4 regions of the Shewanella yunxiaonensis genome follow, and region 3 is predicted to be linked to each of the others. Evidence: predicted binding sites of a transcription regulator. Region 3 holds the regulator's gene; each other region holds the start of a gene.
The links. The regulator MetJ, encoded in region 3, represses methionine synthesis genes. The targets are predictions, from matches to a motif close to TAGACGTCTAGACGTCTA.
Positions count from the first base shown of each region.

Region 1: metE (5-methyltetrahydropteroyltriglutamate--homocysteine S-methyltransferase) is a predicted target of MetJ. The motif match lies at 1,133-1,150, and genes of this name have one in related genera.
Region 2: metH (methionine synthase) is a predicted target of MetJ. The motif match lies at 764-781, and genes of this name have one in related genera.
Region 4: metA (homoserine O-acetyltransferase MetA) is a predicted target of MetJ. The motif match lies at 1,547-1,564, and genes of this name have one in related genera.

Region 1 covers NZ_CP073587.1:2,873,289-2,875,497, reverse strand. The annotation lists gene KDN34_RS13215 (HDOD domain-containing protein) at 1-133, shown strand, start outside; gene KDN34_RS13210 (LysR family transcriptional regulator) at 150-1,052, opposite strand; gene metE (5-methyltetrahydropteroyltriglutamate--homocysteine S-methyltransferase) at 1,206-2,209, shown strand, end outside.
Region 2 covers NZ_CP073587.1:593,611-595,819, reverse strand. The annotation lists gene KDN34_RS02755 (histidine phosphatase family protein) at 24-686, opposite strand; gene metH (methionine synthase) at 933-2,209, shown strand, end outside.
Region 3 covers NZ_CP073587.1:3,322,737-3,324,945, forward strand. The annotation lists gene metB (cystathionine gamma-synthase) at 1-903, opposite strand, end outside; gene metJ (met regulon transcriptional regulator MetJ) at 1,119-1,433, shown strand; gene KDN34_RS15150 (sulfite exporter TauE/SafE family protein) at 1,508-2,209, shown strand, end outside.
Region 4 covers NZ_CP073587.1:2,349,645-2,351,853, forward strand. The annotation lists gene KDN34_RS10760 (thiolase family protein) at 1-220, opposite strand, end outside; gene metA (homoserine O-acetyltransferase MetA) at 453-1,400, opposite strand; gene KDN34_RS10770 (SDR family NAD(P)-dependent oxidoreductase) at 1,634-2,209, shown strand, end outside.

The DNA of each region.
Region 1 (2,209 bases), 450 kb from region 3:
GGGGCTGGATGATGAGCTGCAACATGAATTCATGATTGCGCATAATCTGCGGCAGACCCGTGATGCTAACTCTCCAGGATTGGTGTTGCGACGCATTTTAGCTCAGCGAGGCTTGCTGTTAAATCCACTGTAACCCATTGATGTTAATATCAATGGGGGGCCTGTTGGGCGACAGCTTCTGTAGCGACCAGCGTCAACCAATGCTCAATCATGTTACTATTGGCAGCATTACGTCGATATGCGCCGAATAGTGGCCGTTTGAGGCCATCCTTTCCCAGTTTTAACGCTTTCAGACTCAGGCCGTGAGCTTCGCGCATTGACCAGTTGGGCAGGGCGGCGACGCCTTCGTTACAGGCCAACCGTTGTAATAACACGTTAGTGAGGTCACTGGTTTTTTGAGGGCCGGGTGCCACGCCGGCGGGTTCCAGAAAATAACGAAACAAGTCTAGTCGTTCGAGGGGCACCGGATAGCTGATGATCGGCTGCTTGGCTAACTGCTGAGGCAAAACATAATCAAATTTTGCTAACGGGTGCTCCTTGCTAACGACCAAGTCAACTTCAAATTCAAAGAGATGTTGGTAAGCAATGGTATGGCTGGCAACTGGATCCGAGGTCAGGACTAAGTCCAAATCATCATTTTCCAGCGCACTTAGCGAATCAAACAGGTAACGGCTGGAGAGATCGAGTCTGGCTTCCGGATATTTGTGTTTGAACGCTTCCATGGCTGGCATTAACCAACGGAAACATGAGTGACATTCAATACCGACACGCAGAGGTCCTTGTATCAGGTTGCTACCTTGTTTCAGCAGGTTTTCGGTTTCCTGTACTTTTGGCAAGATTTCCTCAGCCAGCAATAACAGCCGTGTGCCTTCTTCAGTAAATGCCAGCGGTTTGCTCTTGCGAATAAACACCGATGAGTTGATCCGCGTTTCCAATTCTTTAATTTGGTGTGACAGTGCCGACTGGGTGACAAATCGCTTTTTGGCCGCCGCCGCTAAACTACCGCATTCTTTCAGGGCTAATAATGTCCACAAGTGCCTGAGTTCTATCATGCTCATCCCGGATGAATCCTGCTCATGTTGGTGTTGAAGCCATTTCGTTTGATTGGGCAGAGACTATCACAATAAACTTCCAGACGTCTAGACGCCTATATTGAATTGCTGAACGAGGCGTTATTTATCCAGCCAACGGAGTGAGGTGTGAGCATGACATTACATAATCTGGGGTTTCCCCGTATCGGCCGTCGCCGCGAATTGAAATTTGCCCTGGAACAGTACTGGCGTGGCGAACTGAGCCAATCACAGCTGTTGGCGCAGGCCGCTGAGCTGCGACGTACGCACTGGCAGTGGCAGTCCGAGGCAGGTCTTGATTTATTGCCCGTAGGTGATTTCGCTTACTACGATCAGGTACTGACATTGAGTGCAACGTTAGGTGTGATCCCGCCGCGTCACCGTCAGGGTGAGGTCGATCTGGACACGTTGTTCCGGGTGGCAAGAGGGCGGGCGCCAACGGGGACTGCGGCAGCCGCGGCAGAAATGACCAAGTATTTCAACACCAATTACCACTATCTGGTGCCGGAACTAACGGCAGAGCAGCAGTTTAGTCTCTGTTGGTCACAGTGGTTCGATGAAGTGAAAGAAGCGCAGGCTCAGGGGTATCAGGTCAAACCGGTGTTGCTCGGGCCGATAACATTTCTGCATCTTGCCAAAACTGTGGGGGAGCCGTTTGATAAGCTGCAACTGCTGCCCCGGTTGCTGCTGGCCTATCAGCAGTTGTTGACACAGTTTGCCGAGCAGGGTGTCAGTTGGGTGCAATTGGATGAACCTGCGCTGGCACTGGAGTTATCACCTCTATGGCAACAGGCATATGCGCAAGCGTATGCGGTGTTGCAAACGGCGCCGGTAAAACTGTTGCTGGCCAGTTACTATGGTAGCGTTGCCCATCATCAGCAGTTAATTTCGGCATTACCCGTGGCGGGATTGCATCTGGATCTGGTGAGTGCTCCGGAGCAGCTAGCACCATTTGCTGCGGCTTTGCGCAGCGAGCAGATACTGTCTGCCGGCGTCATCAATGGTCGCAATGTCTGGGCCGCCGATCTGGATCTGTTAGCGCAAACACTGGCACCATACGCGCAGCAATTGGGTGAGCGCTTGTGGCTGGCACCATCCTGTTCGTTGCTGCACACGCCGGTAGATCTGGAGGTAGAAAC
Region 2 (2,209 bases), 1.1 Mb from region 3:
GCAGCAGCACATTTGGGCATTTTTTACAGCTGCCAATGCAGTTTTGGCTGGCATTCCCATTCGCCATCCACTTCATGAGCGTCTACTTCTATCTTCAGCACGGAACCATAAGGCAGTTCCAGACCGTTGAATACACCATTAAGCGGTAATTCGCCTGGATTCAGCATTTCGCTGATCAATGTGCGCATCACGCCACCGTGAGTGATCAAAAGTGCGGTGTGCTGCTCACCATGCAGCAATTCCTGGATTAACGATTCCCAACCGCGGGTTACCCGGCGATACAGTTCTCGCACGGTTTCACCCGCTGGGGGCGTATGGTTTAACGGATCAGCCTGATAGGCGGCAGTGGCCTTCGGATAATCTGCCTGCAGCGACGCATAGGACTTACCGTCCCATTCACCGAAATTCAGCTCCTGCAACCAGTCGGCTGTTTGCAGCGGACTGTCAAAAAATTCCGGCATCTCGCTGGCCAGTCCATCGGCGAACTGGCTACAACGTTGCAGTGGAGAACTCAGCAACAACAATTTACCTTCAGGCAGATGCTCACACAGCTCTCGCCAAGCGTTCCACATTTCTGCCTCACCTTGCTCGCTCAAAGGCGACTCGGTACGGCCTCTTAGAATATCGCCATCGGCGCAGCTGCCGTGACGCATCAGATATACTGTCAATTTTCTGTAGCAGGACATGATGGTTCCTTCGATTTAACTACCCGGGCTAAGGGGCAACAATTTCACCTTGCCGCAGAACGCCGGAATCCTTATTATGGACGTCTATACGTATAAACATCCAAAACAACCCTGTAGTTATTCCGCAGCCATACTATGATGCAAGTTTACTATCATAATCACAGTAATGTGATCTGGATCATAACTCAAATTTAAAAGTTTGTATTTGTTAATTTTTATTTTAGGAACAAGTAATTAAGGCTTCCAATGATTAGCAATTCTGCCATCGCTGCAACACAGCAAATCCACAATGCGCTAACCCAGCGTATTTTGATTATCGACGGTGCAATGGGCACCATGATCCAGAGCTTCAAACTGGAAGAAGCAGATTATCGTGGTGAACGTTTCCGCGACTGGCATTGCGACGTCAAAGGTAACAATGATCTGCTGGTATTAACTCAGCCGCAGATTATTAAGTCTATCCACCGCCAATATCTGGAAGCCGGTGCAGACATCATCGAAACCAACAGTTTCAATGCCACCACCATCGCCATGGCTGATTACGATATGCAGGCGCTGGTGAGCGAAATTAACCAACAAGCGGCCCAACTGGCACGCGAAGCCGCCGACGAAGTCGCTGCGGCTACTGGGATTCCGCGTTATGTCGCCGGGGTTCTAGGTCCCACAAACCGTACTTGTTCCATTAGTCCCGACGTCAACGACCCAGGCTTTCGCAATATTCACTTTGATGCGTTAGTGGCGGCATATGTGCAAGCCACTGAAGCGCTTATCAAAGGCGGCGCGGACATGCTGATGGTCGAAACCATTTTCGATACCCTCAATGCCAAAGCGGCGCTGTTCGCGATTGATGAAGTGTTTGACAAACTTGGTATTCGCTTGCCAGTAATGATTTCCGGCACCATTACCGATGCCTCAGGTCGTACGCTGACAGGCCAGACAACCGAAGCTTTCTACAACTCACTGCGCCACATCAAGCCGTTGTCATTTGGCCTTAACTGCGCGCTTGGACCGAAAGAATTACGCCCTTACGTGGAAGAGCTGGCGCGCATCAGTGAAACCTTTGTTTCCGCACACCCTAATGCCGGTTTACCGAATGAATTTGGCGGTTATGATGAAACGCCGGCGCAGATGGCCGAGGTGATTGGTCAGTGGGCCAAGGAAGGACTGGTTAACTTAGTTGGTGGCTGCTGTGGGACGACTCCGGCTCACATCAAAGCCATCCGTGAGGCCGTCAGTCCATATCAACCGCGACAACTGCCGGAGCTGCCAGTGGCCTGCCGCCTGGCCGGGCTGGAACCGCTGACCATTGACGCCAACAGCTTGTTCGTTAACGTCGGCGAGCGCACCAATGTCACCGGATCAGCCAAATTTCTGCGGCTGATCAAAGAGGGGCAGTTTGAAACTGCACTCGATGTGGCTCGTGAACAGGTAGAAAGCGGTGCACAGATCATCGACGTTAACATGGACGAAGGCATGTTAGACGGCGTGGAGATGATGCAGAAGTTTCTCAACCTCATTGCCTC
Region 3 (2,209 bases):
ACTGACCATAGCACCAAAGCCAAGTTGCTGTTTCGCCGCAATTTCATGACCCGGATGCGTTTTCAGCCCAGGGTAATACACCTTCTGTACTTGCGCGCTACTTTGCAGCAGATCCACAATTTTAGCGGCATTATTTTGGTGCTGCTGAATACGCAGTGCCAGTGTGCGCAGGCCGCGTAATGTCAGATAACTGTCGAATGCACCGCCGGTCAGCCCCAAGGTGTTAGACCACCAGTGTAGCTGTTCTGCCAGCGCCGCATCTTTTGCAATCACCGCACCACCGACAACGTCACTGTGACCGTTGATATATTTGGTGGTGGAATGCACTACGATATCGGCGCCCAGCAATAACGGTTGCTGTAATGCGGGAGACAGGAAGGTGTTATCCGCCACCAACAGTGCTCCCACGGCGTTACAGGCCGCGGCAACACTGGCGATATCGATTACCCGCAGCAAGGGGTTGGAAGGCGTTTCAATCCATACCATCTTTGGCTTACGCGCCAGAGCTTGTTGTAATGCCGCCGCATCGGTCTGGTCGATAACCGCCAGCTTAAACTGGCCTTTTTTGGCTAAATGGGTAAATAACCGATAACAACCGCCATAACAATCATGGGGTACAACCAGCAGATCATCGGGGCTCAATAGACTGGTCACCAACGTAACCGCCGCCATACCACTGGCGGTAATAACTGCTGGACACCCTTGTTCCAGTTCACCAATCGCATTTCCGAGAATACTGCGAGTTGGGTTACCAGAGCGACTGTAGTCAAACTGCCGCGGAGTTTTATGCCCATCAAAGGCATAATTGGTCGAAAGATAGATGGGCGGAACCACTGCACCATGCTGATTATCGGTTTCAATTCCCTGACGGACGGCGATGGTGGCCATTTTCCGCTCTGTCATTTTCGACTCCTTAAATTCTTTTCAAGAAACACCATAAAGATGTCTGGACGGCTAAATTCTACCAAGTCGCTTGTTGGCGTCAATAGGCATCGAGACGTTTAGACGTCCAAATGTATAGAATTCCATTTTTGTGATACAGTATTATGGCCCGACATTTGACTGTCGGATGTAAGAGTTTAAAATCGGCAGCGAATTAGTGACATAGCAGGTGCAACATGACTGAATGGAACGGCGAATATATCAGCCCTTACGCTGAGCACGGGAAGAAAAACGAACAAGTAAAAAAAATCACTGTGTCTATTCCGCTAAAAGTGCTCAAAGTACTGACGGATGAACGCACCCGGCGTCAGGTGAACAACCTACGTCATGCCACCAACAGCGAATTGCTGTGCGAAGCATTTCTGCATGCTTATACCGGCCAGCCATTACCAAATGATGAAGATCTGTCCAAGGATCGCCCGGACAGTATCCCGGCCGAAGCGAAACAGATGATGGAAGATATGGGTATCGAATGGGAAGAAATGGAGTAAATGCACTGTTTCCATCGCTGCTGTTTTAACCCTTCTCTATACAGCCGGGCAACGCCCGGCACAGTACTTCCGTCATGTGGTCGTTAGTCGATCCGATCACCCTGATTCTGGCATCACTGATCATTTTTCTGGGTGCCATCACCCAAAGTCTGCTGGGCTTCGGACTGGCAGTGGTCTCTACCCCGCTGTTATATATCGTTGATCCAGAGTTGGTGCCGGTACCGGTGATCATCCTCAGTTTTTCTATCGCGCTGCTTACCTTATTACGAGAACGCGGCAATCTGGAACTCGGCGGGCTGCAATACGCCTTAGCCGGCAGAATTCCGGGCAGCTTACTGGGCGTTACTTTACTGCTGGCACCACGTGCGATTCTCGGTTTAATCATTGCGGCCATTGTAGGACTGGCAGTGTGGATGAGCCTGAAAAAGCTTACCGTCGCCGTCAACCGCCGCAGCTTGTTCATCGCCGGGCTGTTTTCAGGTATTTTTGGCACCGTAGCTGGCATTGGCGGCCCACCGATGGCGTTATTGCTGACGGGCCGAGACGCCGGAAAATTTCGGGCGGCACTGTCAGCCTTTTTTATGGCAAGTACCTGTATTACCTTGGCTATTCTGGCAGTATCGGGCCTCATCACAGTACGACATCTACTACTATCGGCATTATTACTACCCGCAGTATTTTTAGGCTTTCTCGCCTCCGGCACCCTTATGGGACGGGTGGACAAACGTCGCACCCGCACGCTGACCCTGACCTTATGTAGCGCCAGTGCCTTGCTG
Region 4 (2,209 bases), 970 kb from region 3:
CCTGACGAGCGGGTGCCTGACCGATGCCAGCCGGCAACACACACCCCAGCAACACTTCATCCACTCGCTCAGGTGGCACCTGAGTGTTGTGTAATAATTCCCTTATCACTGTGGCAGCCAGCTGTGGGGCGGGCACCGATGCCAGGCTCCCCAAGAATCCGCCCATCGGTGTCCGCCGTGCGGCGACGATCACTACTTCATCAGTGATTGCTACGCCCATCTTCGCCCCCTTGATAATTATGGGCTTCTCCCCAAAAGAAGCCTTCTTCGTTAAGCGACGCTACAAGATTACGTTTACGCGAACGTAAAGCAACTAGCCGTTGGTCTAATATTAGGTCACGCTGAAAAATTTGCGAGAGGATCGCCGCAGGAAAGCCGACAATGGCGAACCAATTGATGAGAGTGGACAACATAAACAAAAGGCCACCGTTAACGGTGGCCTCATGCTTCATTTAGGCTTTGCGCTGTTCCCAGGGAGTTTTCGCACTGAGATCGCTCAAGTCATACGGTGTCAGCTGATAGACGTAATAGTTGAGCCAATTACTGATGAGCAGGTTACCGTGACCAAACCAGCGAGCAACGGGTTCGGCATTGGGATCATCGTTGCGGAAGTAGTTTTGCGGGATCTGCGGATTGATGCCTGCGGCTAAATCTCGGAAATACTCGTCGCGCAAAGTGCCTTTACGGTATTCCGGATGCCCTGTCACAAACAGATTACGGTGGTCATTGCTGATCACTAGATAAGCACCGGCCTGTTCAGACTCAGCCAAGACTGACAATTGCGGATGGGCCTTTAATTCTGCCACGTCCATCTGTGCATAGCGGGAATGTGGCGCATAAAACACATCATCAAACCCACGCAGTAACGGTATATGGGCTTTTACCCGAGAATGTTCAAACACGCCGGAACACTTAACATCGAGAATTTTACGTTTCAGCCCGTACAGATGAAATAACCCGGCATGAGCTGCCCAGCATAGAAATAACACGGAGGTCACATGCGTCTGTGACCAATCGATCACCTCTTTGATATGATCCCAGTAAGTGACCTCTTCAAAGTCCAATTTCCCCAGTGGCGCACCGGTGATGATCAAACCGTCAAAGTTACGCTCTTTCACTTCCTCAAAATCGCGATAGAAAGTGTTAAGGTGATCCATTGGCGTGTGTTTGGACTCTTTATCATGGATACGCAATAAATCGATATCAACTTGCAGCGGTGTATTACTGAGCAAACGCAACAGTTGCGTCTCAGTTTCGATTTTGTTGGGCATCAGGTTGAGGATCAACACCTTCATTGGCCGGATGTCCTGCATGGCCGCCCGGCTCTCAGACATCACAAAGATATTCTCAGACTCAAGCACATCGGCAGCAGGTAAATTATCAGGAATTCTTACGGGCATCATCCGCCTCTTACTGTTTGATAGAGACTCTCGGTTCTCTGGTTTACGCTTGATTATTCGTACTGGCTGACTTTCTTCTGCAAAGCTAACGCTGAATGGAGAAACTGCAATACGGACTGATGATTAGGATCATACATAAAGACATCTGGATGTCTACACTTCCATGATTAAATCTTGAGAAGGCGTCACTATCATCCTATCATAAAGCCCATTTTCTGCCGCAGAGTCACATTATGTCCGCTACTTCAGCCATTATTGTTGGTGCCAGTTCCATGTTAAGTAAAGAGATTGCCAGGCAATTATCCGCCGAAGGAGTTGCACTGGCGTTATTGGCTCATGACGCTGAATCTATAAGGGAATTCGCTGAGGAATTACCGGCACCGGCCAAAGTGTATGATTTCACCATTGAAGACCCACAGATATTGATCCCGCAGCTTGAAGCCGTATGGCGGGAGATGACGGACGTGCGGCTAATTCTGGTTAACACTGGACTCAATTCCTATCACCCTGAATTACCTTGGGCGTTAGAGCAGGAAATCATTGAGGTCGATGTTCGAGGGTTTGCAGCCGTCTGCAATACCGCGTTTCGGTTATTCCAAAAGCAAGGTGTTGGACAGATTGCGGCGATCAATTCCATTGCGGGTCTGCGAGGTGGTCCCAGTGTAGCGTTTCATGCTGCAAAAGCCTTCGCTCAAAATTACCTGGAAGGGCTATCTATGCATGCCCAACGGTTAAAACTCCCTATTACCATCACAGATATTCAACTGGGACTATTAGACAAGGCTGCATTACAACGCAGCCGACTATGG